One region of the Allocoprococcus similis genome, then DNA from elsewhere that is predicted to be linked to it. Evidence: riboswitches for the same ligand, from Rfam matches in the RefSeq annotation. Region 1 holds a riboswitch; each other region holds the start of a gene.
The links. A riboswitch is a leader RNA that binds a small molecule or an ion and turns the genes downstream of it on or off. The one in region 1 is predicted to bind thiamine pyrophosphate.
Positions count from the first base shown of each region.

Region 2: linked by a shared signal. The riboswitch ahead of ACYQ5K_RS08260 (TenA family protein) and the one ahead of thiW (energy coupling factor transporter S component ThiW) in region 1 are both predicted to bind thiamine pyrophosphate.
Region 3: linked by a shared signal. The riboswitch ahead of thiD (bifunctional hydroxymethylpyrimidine kinase/phosphomethylpyrimidine kinase) and the one ahead of thiW (energy coupling factor transporter S component ThiW) in region 1 are both predicted to bind thiamine pyrophosphate.
Region 4: linked by a shared signal. The riboswitch ahead of thiS (sulfur carrier protein ThiS) and the one ahead of thiW (energy coupling factor transporter S component ThiW) in region 1 are both predicted to bind thiamine pyrophosphate.

Region 1 covers NZ_BAAHSG010000018.1:44,892-48,376, reverse strand. Annotated here, with positions in the region: gene thiC (phosphomethylpyrimidine synthase ThiC) at 1-934, opposite strand, end outside; gene thiW (energy coupling factor transporter S component ThiW) at 1,208-1,714, opposite strand; TPP riboswitch at 1,856-1,963, opposite strand; gene ACYQ5K_RS09470 (hypothetical protein) at 2,138-2,428, opposite strand; gene ACYQ5K_RS09465 (TatD family hydrolase) at 2,635-3,396, shown strand; gene rsmA (16S rRNA (adenine(1518)-N(6)/adenine(1519)-N(6))-dimethyltransferase RsmA) at 3,430-3,485, shown strand, end outside.
Region 2 covers NZ_BAAHSG010000016.1:114,404-117,888, reverse strand. Annotated here, with positions in the region: gene thiE (thiamine phosphate synthase) at 1-193, opposite strand, end outside; gene thiD (bifunctional hydroxymethylpyrimidine kinase/phosphomethylpyrimidine kinase) at 205-1,008, opposite strand; gene ACYQ5K_RS08260 (TenA family protein) at 1,005-1,679, opposite strand; TPP riboswitch at 1,903-2,002, opposite strand; gene ACYQ5K_RS08255 (IS1634 family transposase) at 2,228-3,485, shown strand, end outside.
Region 3 covers NZ_BAAHSG010000038.1:4,709-8,193, reverse strand. Annotated here, with positions in the region: gene cytX (putative hydroxymethylpyrimidine transporter CytX) at 1-573, opposite strand, end outside; gene thiD (bifunctional hydroxymethylpyrimidine kinase/phosphomethylpyrimidine kinase) at 578-1,390, opposite strand; TPP riboswitch at 1,603-1,713, opposite strand; gene ACYQ5K_RS13655 (peptidylprolyl isomerase) at 1,752-2,270, opposite strand; gene ACYQ5K_RS13650 (hypothetical protein) at 2,352-2,978, opposite strand; gene ACYQ5K_RS13645 (DMT family transporter) at 3,033-3,485, opposite strand, start outside.
Region 4 covers NZ_BAAHSG010000003.1:10,025-13,509, forward strand. Annotated here, with positions in the region: gene ACYQ5K_RS01235 (carbon starvation CstA family protein) at 1-869, opposite strand, end outside; TPP riboswitch at 1,170-1,274, shown strand; gene thiS (sulfur carrier protein ThiS) at 1,532-1,729, shown strand; gene thiF (sulfur carrier protein ThiS adenylyltransferase ThiF) at 1,736-2,377, shown strand; gene ACYQ5K_RS01250 (thiazole synthase) at 2,404-3,180, shown strand; gene thiH (2-iminoacetate synthase ThiH) at 3,193-3,485, shown strand, end outside.

The DNA of each region.
Region 1 (3,485 bases):
CTGCAGTGATGTGGTCATAACCCGGAGCGATATCTGTTACCAGAGGTCCAAGTACATAGAAAGGTGCACCCATGCAGATGCTCTGCTGTACTTTCATGTTCGCAGCAACCTGATCCAGCGGCACATGTCCAGGACCTTCTACCATAACCTGTACATTGTGATCCCATGCACGCTTGGTCAGTTCTCCGAGGCGGACGAGTTCTTCAATCTGGCACACATCAGTAGCGTCAGCAAGACATCCCGGACGACAGGCATCACCAAGGGAAATGGTAACATCATATTCTTCGCAGATGTCGAGGATTTCATCGTAATGCTCATAGAATGGGTTCTCTTCTCCGGTCATGCACATCCATGCAAAGACAAGACTTCCGCCACGGCTTACGATGTTCATTTTACGTTTATGCTTTTTGATCTGTTCGATGGTTTTTCTTGTGATTCCACAGTGAAGAGTGACAAAGTCAACGCCATCCTCTGCGTGAAGACGGACAACATCAATAAAATCCTGTGCAGTAAGAGTTGCCAGGTCTCTCTGATAATGGATGACACTGTCGTAGACCGGTACAGTTCCGATCATAGCCGGGCACTCGTGTGTCAGCTTCTGACGGAATGGCTGGGTATTACCGTGACTGGAAAGATCCATAATTGCTTCTGCACCGAGATTAACGGCACTCATAACTTTCTGCATTTCAATATTATAATCTTTGCAGTCGCGGGAAACGCCTAAGTTGACATTGATCTTGGTACGGAGCATACTTCCGACACCTTCCGGGTCAAGGCAGGTATGGTTCTTGTTGGCACAGATGGCAACCTTGCCTTCTGCGACAAGCTGCATCAGCTTTTCAACAGGCATATGTTCCTTTTTTGCTACGGTTTCGATTTCCGGAGTCAGAATTCCTTTTCTGGCAGCGTCCATCTGGGTTGTGTAATTTCTCATGTTGTTTTGCCTCCGTTTCTTATTGGTTTGTGAGTATCACAAAAATCTGGCGTCAGCAAAACACGGACAGCGTACACGAAAAAAACCAGACACAGCCTGATGGGTACACTTCCAGTTCGGAATGATAGAATTGCTAACGCCTTTGTCGGAAAATTTCCGGCAATGAACAGGATTTTATTTGAAAATCTCTGCCTTTTATTACGCGATACAAGGTGGTGTCCCCGGTGTAACGCGGTTTCATTTACAGCAGAGTGCTGTAAAAATGAACGATGATTATGCTTCGCGGATCTGAGACATAACGCCGCCTTTTTCCAGAACTGTGATCAGGATGAAAGCAAGGATGCTTCCTGCGACAGTGGAAATAAGGAATGGAACGACATAAACGAAAAGTCCTGCCGGCGCAATTCCCATCAGATACAAAGCAACCGGATAAGCGGCAAGTGCGCCAAGGAATCCGGTTCCGATCGCTTCGGCAAGGCAGGTAAGACTTAAGATGTGGCATTTTTTGTAGACAAGACCACAGCATAAAGCACCGACCATGCTTCCCGGAAAAGCCATAAAGCTTCCGAGACCGAGCAGATTGCGGAGTAAACTTGCACAGAATGCAATGCCAACGCCCCATGCAGGACCAAGTGTTACGGCGGCAAGAATGTTGACCATGTGCTGTACCGGAGCGCATTTGCTTCCGGCAACCGGTACGCTGATAAAGCTTCCGACGATTGCAAGCGCGGTGAGAACACCGGCAAGTGCGAGTTTCTTTGTTGTATTATTTTGTTTCATAGTAGAGTTCTCCTTCCTTTTAAATAAAAAAGAAACCCCACACCTGAGTGGAGTTCCTGCTGTCCGTAATCACTGAACACATCATCTTCGTGTTCCTGATATGTCATGTAAAAAAATAAGAGATGCGGAGGCATCTCTATCAAATACATGGTATACATTCCCTCCGTTGGCATTATCCAAATCAGGTTACAGGTCGGGACAAATAAATCCCCTCTCAGCCGGTAATCTCCAGCTCCCTGGTACATATGAACTTGTACAAGTAGAATTATAGCGCGGCAAGCCGGATTTGACAAGAGGAAATGAAAAAGTATCTCAGAAAAGACATTGTGCAGAATCAGAGTAGATTTTTGTATAATAAAAGACGGACAGAAGGTTCTGCCCGTCCGGAATTTCATTACCGTCTTATGTAGAATACAGCAGAGATTAGCTGAGTTCTACCTTTAAAGCATCTTCCGGTTTGAATTCATTGTAAAGGTCATAGATGTTGTGTCCGGTAGACTCGCTGAGGACACGGCCTTCCAGAGAGTAGCAGCGGATGAAACGCTTTTTGTCGATTGCTGACCAGTGCTCTACATCCCAGCTCATGTATCCGTCTTCGTCAGACTTCTTTTCTTTCAGGTATACATCAACCTGACGTCCTTCTACCATAATGTCTACAAGTTTCTTTGTGTCGGCTTCCAGCTCGACATTGTTTACAGTGTCAAATACTTTCATTTTAAAATCCTCCTATAATATCTGATCAGAATCTTCAGAAATATATTCCCCATACATTTGCAGATGTGATCTATTTGCACTATCTATAGTATACATAGAAGAAACCGGATAAGCAAGTAAAAAAAGTGACTATTCAGCGGCTAAGAATGTGTGGTATACTTAGAACATCTGAGAGCAGTCAGTAAAAAGAAAGCGAGACGAGGAAAATGATATTTGATACACATGCACATTATGATGATGAACAGTTTGACGAGGACCGGGATGAGCTTTTAAAATCTATGTCGGATCTTGGAGTCGGAACAATCGTGGATGTAAGTGCGACTTATGAATCCTGTGAGAAGGTTCTGGCACTTGCCGGAAAGTATCCATATGTTTATGCTGCAATCGGTGTGCATCCGGATGAGGTTGGAGAACTTAACGAAGATAAGATCCAGCATATGAAAGAACTCTGCCGTAACAAAAAAGTGGTTGCAGTCGGAGAGATCGGTCTGGATTATTATTGGGATAATGAACCGCATGAGGTACAGCAGAAGTGGTTTATCCGGCAACTGAAGCTCGCGGGAGAAGTAAAAAAACCAGTAATCATCCACAGCAGGGAAGCTGCCGCAGATACCATGTATATCATGAAAAATTATGCACAGGGGCTTGGCGGAGTTATTCACTGCTATTCCTATTCGCGTGAAATGGCTGAAGAATATGTGAAGATGGGATTCTATATTGGAATCGGCGGAGTCGTCACATTTAAGAATGCAAAGAAATTAAAAGATGTCGCAGCTGCAATCCCGATCGAGAAGATCGTGCTGGAGACAGACTGCCCGTATATGGCACCGGAGCCGTACCGTGGCAAACGGAATCAGTCTTCTTATATCCGGTATGTGGCTGAGAAAATTGCAGAGTTAAAAGAGATGAGTCTGGAAGAAGTGATTGCTGTGACAGAGAAAAATGCGAGAGATCTGTACGGCATCTAAGACGCAGGCAATGAATAATCAGGAGAATAACAGATGAAAACACCTACACTTGGAAATCCGCAGAATACCATTGAGGTTCTGCAAAAATA
Region 2 (3,485 bases), on a different contig from region 1:
GAATATGGTATTTATCCGTAACCTGTTTCACGGCAACAGCCTGATTGTAAAATTCTAATGAGGACAATTCTTTTTCTCGGAGTTGTATCATTGTGCAGCCTCCTAAAATTGCCTGTTCTACCGCTTCTGTCAGGCTATCGCAGCTCATTAGTTGACGATCAGTAACAAGATAAAGTGTATAATCAAAGTTCATTTTGCACCTGCCTATTCTTTAGATAAACCATGCTGATACAATTCGTAGAAATGGTGCGTTGGGCCACAGCCTTTTCCAATCGCAAGAGAGTGTTCGATTGCCATTGTGACATAAGCCTTTGCAGATTCGACTGCAAGCGGAACACTTTTTCCCTTTGCAAGCTGGGAAGCGATTGCAGAAGAAAAGGTACAGCCTGTCCCATGAGTATTTTTCGTATCAATGCGGGATGTTTCAAAATGGTAGAAATTTTCTCCATTAAATAGGACATCAACAGCATTTCCTATATGATGTCCACCCTTGACAACAATCGCCTTACAACCCATGGCATATATTTTTCTTGCGGCAGCCTCCATATCTGAAACTGTGGAAATCTGCATATCTGCTATTTTCTCTGCCTCTGGAATATTCGGAGTAAGTACATCGGCCAGTGGAATTACTGTGTCTATCAAGGTGGAAACCGCCGTAGGATTCATCAATGGGCAGCCATTTTTGGCATACATAACCGGGTCGATTACGACATTTTGGGGCTTATATTGTAATAGTTTCTTTGCCACCGCTTTCATACATTCTGGTGTAGAAAGCATACCGATTTTTACTGCGTCCACTTCAATATCTTCAAATACGGCGTCAATCTGTTTTTCAATCATATCCGGGGTAATATCTTGGATGTCGATAACACGGCTGGTGTTCTCTGCAACAACAGAAACAATAACACTCATTCCAAATACACCGTGAGCAGAAAAAGTTTTCAAATCAGCCTGAATACCTGCACCTCCGCTGCAATCTGATCCGGCAATGGACAATACTTTTTTCATTTTGCATTTTCCTCCATTCTCTCGTTCCGATAGGCCATCTTCCAAAAAGCAAGCTCTAACAAACTTGCTTTTTCAAAAATATCAGCCAGATACTTTTTATTTGCTACTGATAACCCGGCACATTTATGCTCTGCAAAAGCAGACCATTCTTTGCAGCTTTCTGCATATTGTTCATCCGCATAATCTTTGATAAAGTCCCAATATCTTGACTGTCTGCTTGTAGGAACAGCCGCCAATTTGCGGAATATATAGCTGTAACTTAGCATACAGGGAAGAACCGCCATTAAAATTTCTTCATTCTTTCCATGTGACGCAATCTCAAACATGAAATCAATGTAATTTTGATTTTCAGGCAGAGGAGCGATCAGTTCAATATCATTATCCGTCATGCAAAATTGCTTTAGATAATCCAGACGCACTTCTGATTCCGTATCATTTACAAAATTCAGCATGGAATAGTAAAGCTGAATTTCTCTTAATGTATCAGCATGAAAAATTGCCTTGCCGTATATACGGGCATAGTTTTTCAGATAGATACTATCCTGAATCATATATCTCTTGAACTTTTCAAGAGGTAGCTTTCCAGTTTGCACTTCCTGCACAAATGGGGTAGCTGCACATTCTTCCCAAATGGGGATGTTGCGGGTTAAAATGTCTTTCATAAATGCCATGTTTGTTCCTCCTAAAATAAAAAAATAGAGCCTCTAAAACAATTAGAAGCTCTTTCAGACGCAATACGAGCGTAAGAAATTGCTTCCCTACGCCGGTATTAGCCGACAGGTCCAGAGGTCAGGTCTTACCTTTTTCAACTTGTTCAGTTCCCTCGCAAACACATATCATATCTTATTCAATTAAAAAGGACATTCCCAAAACAGAGAATGTCCAAAAAATACGAATCTGTATTCTTTAGCTCCCTGCGTTGGTATTAGCCAACAGGTTCAAAGGGTCAGGTTTTAACCTTCTCAACTACAAGGTAGTCCCCCTGCTTGAGTATTATTATAGTTAAGAAGTCCCGGAAAGTCAAGGTCTATAGAATTCAAGTTAGCAAACCTTATTGACGGGATTTTTCTGTGCTGCGCTGCGCGGGAGTTTGACAGTTGAATATCAAGAAAAGTACTTGCAGGTCTTATAAAACCTGCATTTTTTATGTCAATTTTTATGTTTTATATGCTGTTATTTTATGTTATTGTGTGTTATAATAAGCATTGGAGGGGTGCTTATGAATCTACATATAACAAAATCCAAAAATGCAGAATCCTTTTATATTGCAAAATCTTATACCAAAGCCAATGGCAAAACATCCTCTGTCATTGTCCGTAAACTCGGCACTTTGAACCAGCTCATTGTCGAACATGGGCCAACCAGGGACGACGTTCTTGCATGGGCAAAAAATGAAGTTAAGCTTGAAACCGAAAAATATAAAAAAGATCAGCAGACAAAAGCTGTCCAGATAACCTTCCATTCTGATCATAAGTTAGATTATGGCCAGCAGGTTCTCTACCGTGGCGGTTATCTTTTCCCACAGACTTTTTATTACCGCCTCAAGCTTGATAAGATCTGCCGGAAACTCCGCGATAAATATAAATTTAAGTATGATATCAACGCGATCCTATCTGATCTCATCTATGCCAGGATCTTAGAACCTGCCAGTAAACGGTCTTCCTATAAAACAGCTTCTGAATTTCTGGAAAAACCATCCTACCAGCTGCATGACATCTACCGGGCACTCGACGTTCTTGGAAATGAATGTGATTTTATCCAGTCGGAAGTTTATAAAAACAGTCATCTTCTCGGAAAGCGAAACGATGCTATCCTGTATTATGACTGTACAAACTATTTCTTTGAGATTGAGCAGGAAGATGGGGACAGAAAATACGGCAAAGGCAAAGAACACCGTCCTAACCCGATCATCCAGATGGGGATGTTTATGGACGGTGATGGGATACCTCTTGCTTTTTCACTTTTCCCCGGAAACGCAAATGAACAGACTTCCCTGAAACCGCTGGAAGGAAAAGTCCTCCAGGACTTTGGCTGTACAAAATTTATTTACTGCAGTGATGCCGGACTTGGTTCCGAAGCCATCAAAAAGATAAACCATGTCGGTGAACGTGCTTTTATTGTCACCCAGTCCATTAAAAAGCTGAATAAAGATGATAAAAAATGGGCTCTGGACAAGACCGGCTTCAAACGCGTATCAGATGATATGCCTGTTGAACTTTCAGAAATCCCGGAAGACGATAACGGATTGTATTATAAGGATGAGCCTTATACACCCCACACGCTGCACCAGCGTCTGATCGTAACCTATTCGCCTAAATTTGCAAGATATCAAAAAACAATACGTGATCTTCAGGTTGAACGTGCCAAAAAAATGCTGCAGTCAGGAAACATAAAAAAAGAACGGAGAAATCCAAACGATCCGGCACGTTTCATAGGAAAGACAGCCGTAACGGAAGACGGTGAAGCCGCAGACATCC
Region 3 (3,485 bases), on a different contig from region 1:
TGGCAGCCAGGAAAGTGGCATGGCAACGGAAAGCTCTACCGCTGCACCAAACGTCATGGCATCTCCACCTGCGCCTGCTACCGATCCATCACCAAAGATCACTTTGCTGAGTACCAGTGTCAGGATAAATAAAGCAGCCATTGCAACCGTGTTGATCTTGCCAAGATTTGTGATTCCGATCACAATCCATAAGATGATCAGTGCACCGATCACCAGACACCATACCCATCTGCCGGTATGAAGAACACCATTTGCTGCAAGTGCCCCATCATAAATCATAATCGCTGTCCAGCCAACCAGCTGCAGCACATTCAGGAAGGAGAAGAAGACTCCTCCTTTCTCGCCAAAACTCATTTTTACTGTTTCCATTGCACTTCGTCTGGTCTTTCCACCAATTACTCCGGCAAGGAAAAGCATCGTGCATCCTATGATATGACCAATAATAATCGCCAGAACTCCTTTTCCGAATCCAAGAGGCGCAAAATAAGTACCGGTCAGGATCTCTGCAAGGGACACGCCTGCCCCAAACCAGATCAGTCCATTTTCAAAGATAGAGGTTCCCTTTTCATTCATACTTCTATTCCTCCACTTTGCTTTCTGTATATTCATTTTTAATTGCAAATCCATGATTCATCGGACCACTGCCTTTACCAAGATCCAGCATTGCTGCAAGTGCTCCGGAAATGTATTTCTTCGCACGTTCTACTGACTCATCCAGATCATATCCTTTTGCAAGATTTGATGCGATCGCACTGGATAAAGTACATCCTGTTCCGTGCGTATTCGGATTGTCGATCCGCTCTCCGTAGAACCACTTATATCCACCGTCTCTCCACAGCAGATCATTGGCATCATTCAGCTGATGCCCTCCCTTACAAAGAACTGCACAGTGATATTGGGTGCCGATCTCTTCTGCTGCTTTTATCATATCCGCCTGCGACTGGATTTTCATACCTGCAAGCACTTCTGCTTCCGGGATATTCGGAGTCAGAACGGTTGCCATCGGAAGCAGGCGGCTCTTCAGCGCATCAATCGCTTCCTCGCTGATCAGTCTTGCTCCACTTGTTGCTACCATAACCGGATCAACTACAATATTTTTCGCATCATATTCTTTTAATTTGTCTGCGATCTTTGTGATCAGACCACTTGAAGATACCATTCCAATCTTCACTGCATCCGGGTAAATATCCGTGAAAATATTATCCAGCTGTTCTCCCAGGAATTCCGGCGTTGCCTCCATAATTCCTGTAACTCCGGTTGTATTCTGTGCAGTAAGAGCCGTAATTGCGCTCATAGCATAGACTCCGTTACTGATCATTGTTTTGATATCTGCCTGGATACCTGCTCCTCCGCTTGAATCGCTTCCTGCAATTGTAAGTGCTGTTCTCATTTGACTCTCTTCCTCTCTTTTTCCATAATTCTGAATATTTTGTATAAAAAGAATGTGCCTTGGCACATTCTCACGCCGAGCACAGTTGCCTGCGACATGCTTCATCTTCGTGCAAGTACGCATCTCCGGCACGTAGTGCCTTTTTTTCACAGGAAGTTCCTTCATAATTTCCTATGAAAAAAAAGAAACACCTGCCATGCACAAGTGTCTCTTAAAAAATCAATATGACTTCCTACGACGGCATGATCCGTATCAGGTAAAAAGGGTCGAAGCTCTTTTGCTTCCTCTCAGCCTGTCTTTCACCGACTCCCCCGTCTTTATTATTCTGTCTCTCCAAATGTTGTCTGCTTTGTAACTCCTGTTAGACTCTCTCTGGTTCTGGATAAGCCTCTCCAAAAGTCTCAACAGTCACTTTTTTCATCTTCTGTTCTTCCAGCGGTCTGTCACTGTAGTCTGTTGCCGTCTCAGCAATTTTATTTACAACATCCATACCTTCTGTAACTTTACCAAAAGCTGCATATGCACCGTCAAGATGTGGTGAAGTCTTATGCATGATGAAAAACTGTGATCCTGCTGAATCCGGATGCATTGCACGCGCCATCGAAAGAACGCCCGGTTCATGCTTCAGATCATTTGCAAAACCGTTCTGCTTAAATTCTCCTTTGATACTGTATCCAGGGCCACCCATTCCGGTTCCATCCGGGCATCCACCCTGGATCATGAATCCACTGATGACACGGTGGAAGATCAGTCCATCATAGAATCCCTTATTTACAAGAGATACAAAGTTATTCACTGTATTCGGTGCGATTTCCGGATATAATTCCGCTTTGATCACATCGCCATTTGCCATTTCAAATGTTACTATTGGATTTGCCATTTTATACAATCTCCTTTTCATTGATTTCTCTACCTATTGTAACGGAACTTTTCCCGTCCGTAAATAGTTTTTAGAAAGTCTTTATACATTTTCCAGACGATATCCGATCATACCGCCCTTTTCTTTTTCTCCGGTATTCCAAAGTTCTTCCAGGTTCAGCCAGGTTTCTTCCCCATAGGTCGCAACCCGGATCCAGAATCCGTCCTCTTTTTCTTCATAACCGATCACCAGAAACCAGTGCCAGATAAAATCCTCAAACTTCTCTTTATTCTTGTGCCGGAGCATCAGATACGGGATCGGTATCTCCTTTCCGATCTGCTGTCTGACAAACTGCTTTGCCTCCGTCACCGTATGCTCCCCGGAAAATTCTTTCATTTCCGCAGAAACACAAACTCCACCATCTTTCTGCTTATCCTTCAGATATTTGCGGAATCCGTCCGTATACAGATATAATTTGTTAACTCCATTGATCCGCGGTCTCAGATAAGGCTTCATGATCTGGCTGTATTTTTTATATTCCTCTTTATTCAACTTCCATGTATCAAACGGATACAGGCTTTTCATCCCAAATTTTCTTGCAAAATAGATACAGCTGTCGCATGCAGTTGCCGCAGCGCAGCCACCCACATGCATGACCACATTGGTAAACCAGTCCTGATTTCCGCCAAATTCACCGTCTATTGTAAAATATTCCAGTTCCTTTTTCATGCCAGTCCTTCCTTTCTGTCCTTCTGCCAAACCTTCCTGCCAGTGAATCTTCGGCTATTTTTCTTTCTCTTCCGGCTTCAGTGTCGATAAGAAAACTGCAACCAGAATGATCACACCACCAAGGCACTCCCGGAAGCTTGGAACTTCTTTCAAAAAGAGAAATGCACTCAGAGTTCCGTATACCGGCTCCAGTCCGGACAGAATCCCCGCTGTCCTTACCTTGACCGTCCGAAGCCCACCGATAAATAAAGAATGTGCAACCGCAGTGAAAATAATTCCCAGCATCATCAGAACACCCGCATCTGCCAGTGTGATCACCGGCTTTAACACAAAAAGTGTCGGAATCAGAACGATCGTCGCTGTTCCCTGTTCATAAAGGGACACCAATGTCGCCGGGTATTTACAGGAAAAACGCCGGTTCATCAGTGAAAGCACTGCATAAGTAAACGCGCTCAAAAGTCCCCACAGAACTCCCTGTGTGATCTGATTGTCCATCTGAAATGCCGG
Region 4 (3,485 bases), on a different contig from region 1:
TTGTGGAAACCTGTAAATACCGGAAGGTTCATGGTTGGATGTGCAACCAGAAGTCCCAGTGCAGCTCCGGCGATCATACCGATGAACATATAAGTTGTCATGGTATCACGCGGCTGTTTTAAGATCCACATCGGAAGTACTGCTGTAAAGAAGATATATACAAATGTGATGTATGTCCATGTATCTTTTGTTGCTGTGATCGGTGCCAACATACCAAGACCAAGAGCAGCTACAGTAAAGATAAGACCGACAACTGTTTCTTTCCATCCGTGGAACCGGAACTTTTTCTGTACCAGACCGAAGATCATGGCAAATACGATAAACAGCAGGGAAATGGTTCCTGCAGCTCCGTTTGTCTTTGCTGCATCTGCAAGTTTTACGACACCGTCTACTTCTGTGTAAGCGTTAAATGTACCTGCAACCATATCTGCAAATGCTGCGATTACAAGAAGTGTAAACAGCCAGCAGAAAAGCAGGAATACTTTTCGTCCGAATTTACCGATATATTTTTCGATCAGAAGTCCCATAGACTTTCCTTCGTTCTTTACACTGGCATACAGTGCACCGAAGTCTGTAACAGCACCGAAGAAGATACCTCCAACGATGATCCACAGGAATACCGGAACCCATCCAAATACTGCCGCCTGAATTGCACCGGTAACAGGACCTGCACCTGCAATTGACGAAAACTGATGGCTGAATACGGTCCATCCGTCTGTCGGAACATAATCCTTTCCATCTTCAAATTTCTTTGCCGGAGTCTCTGCTTTTGGATCGATTCCCCACTTATTAGCGAGCCAGCGGCCGTAGAATACATATGCACAGCTAAGAAGTACTGCTGCGATCAATACGATAACTAATGTATTCATACTAATCCCTCTCTTTCTCTTCCAGTTAAAATAATTAAGTTTTAATAAGATAAATAAAAATTTTATTAAATTATTATAGTGGTGTTTTAACTCTTTAAAGTTCATTTGTCAATGGACTTTGTGCAATTTCGGCACGTTCACATGATTTTTTAGAGTATACTCTGTTTTTTTGTGCATTTTTCCATGCTCCGTGTTACAAAAACATATGACCGTTCTGTAAAAGCACTCCTGTAATATGCCCGGATATATTTTTATATTGATATTGACATTTTTCCTCAACCGAACTATACTGAACTTCGTAAATGAAACGGGGAGCTTGTTTGACAGGCTGAGAGGAAGTTCAGAACTTCGACCCATATACCTGATTTGGATAATGCCAACGTAGGAACGTATATTTTGATGATAACGGGAGATACATTGGTATCTCTCTTTTTTTGATATGCGGCGTCAAATACCATCAGCATACTCTGATGGTATTTGAGAAACAGGATTTCCTAAAATAATATGAAATTCTACATTCAACCAGGGTTTACACGAAAATGAATAAGGTAAAGTTGAGATTGGGCGAGAGTTCATGAAGGGGTACACCACCACGGGTGTAATTCTTTGTGGACTCTTTTTGCATTTTTAAGAACTTTTCCGTTTTGAAAGGAGGTTTTTCCATGATTACAGTTAATGGTAAAGAAGTTACTCTGACCGGGCCGCTTAGTGTTGCGGATTATCTGGAACAGAACAATTATCAGATTAAACGGATCGCCGTTGAAATGAATGGTGATATTTTACCAAAATACAGCTATTCTGACACCATGCTCAAAGACGGGGACCGTCTGGAAGTTGTAAGTTTCGTAGGAGGAGGCTAAAAAATCATGCATCATACACTTACAAAAGAAGAAATCTACACCGCCCTTGACGAGCGACATTCCCCGGAGACGCAGAAGCTTCTCTCGGCAGGAAATGTAGCGATTGCAGGGCTTGGCGGCCTTGGCTCTAATGTTGCTTATGCGCTTGCACGGATCGGTGTTGGTCATCTTCACCTGATTGATTTTGACGTAGTTGACATTACCAATCTGAACCGCCAGCAATATTTCATGGAGCATATCGGAATGTACAAGACCGATGCCCTGAAATCCCTGCTTCTGAAGATCAATCCGTATCTGGATATCCGCACAGACTGTGTAAAAGTTACGGACGATAATCTGCAGGAATTATTTGCAGATGCCACAATTGTCTGCGAAGCTTTTGATAATCCGGAAGCCAAAGCAATGCTGGTCAATGGAATTCTGGAACATTGCCCAGAGAAAAAGCTCGTATCCGCAACCGGAATGGCCGGCTATGGAAGCAGCAATACTATTATCACAAAACGGATCATGAAAAACTTTTATCTGTGTGGTGATGGCATGACAGCACCAACTTACGGTCATGGACTGATGGCACCGCGTGTTGCCATCTGTGCCGCACATGAAGCCAACATGATCACACGGCTGATCCTCGGTGAAGAAGAAATTTAAAAACATAAGAAAGAAGGAACTTTATTATGAGTACAAATGAAGATAAGTTTATCCTGGGAGGTCATGAATTCACTTCCCGTTTTATCCTCGGATCCGGTAAATTTTCTCTGGATCTTGTAAAAGCCTGTATCGAAAAAGCAGAAGCTCAGATCATCACACTTGCCCTGCGTCGTGCAAATGAAGGCGGTCTTGCAAATATCCTGGACTATATTCCGGACAATGTAACCCTGCTCCCAAATACATCCGGTGCACGTAATGCTGAGGAAGCAGTCCGTATCGCCAGACTTTCCCGTGAAGTCGGATGTGGTGACTTTGTAAAGATTGAAGTCGTTCATGATTCCAAATACCTGCTTCCGGACAACTACGAAACCATCAAAGCAACAGAAATCCTTGCAAAAGAAGGCTTTGTTGTCATGCCGTATATGTACCCGGATCTGAATGCTGCAAGAGCACTTGCCGATGCCGGAGCTGCCTGCATTATGCCGCTCGGCTCCCCAATCGGTTCCAATAAAGGACTCAGCACAAAGGATTTCATCCAGATCCTGATTGATGAGATCGATCTGCCGATTATCGTTGATGCCGGAATCGGTCGTCCTTCCCAGGCTTGTGAAGCCATGGAAATGGGAGCTTCCGCTGTTATGGCAAATACTGCTATCGCAACTGCAGGAGATGTTCCTGCCATGGCAGAAGCTTTCAAGAAAGCCATTGAAGCCGGACGCAGCGCTTATCTTTCCGGACTGGGACGCACCATTGAAAGAGGCGCAAGTGCATCCTCACCTCTGACAGGATTCTTAGAGGATTAGGAGGCAGTCAAAATGGAAAAATCACATATCAACGAAAGTATTTTAAGTGAGGAAATTCTGGAGGACCAGAAAAAGAACCGGATCGATCATATGACCTATCTTCCGGGTATGGAGGATATTGGTTCTGACGTAATGGATCAGGTAGTGGGCGCCATGAATGCTTATGATTATGACAAATATACGGAAGCAGATGTAAAGCGTGCTCTTGCACACGACATCCGTACACCGGAAGATTTTGCTGCTCTTCTTTCTCCTGCTGCTCTTCCGCTTCTGGAGGAGATTGCACAGGCTGCCCAGGAAGAGAC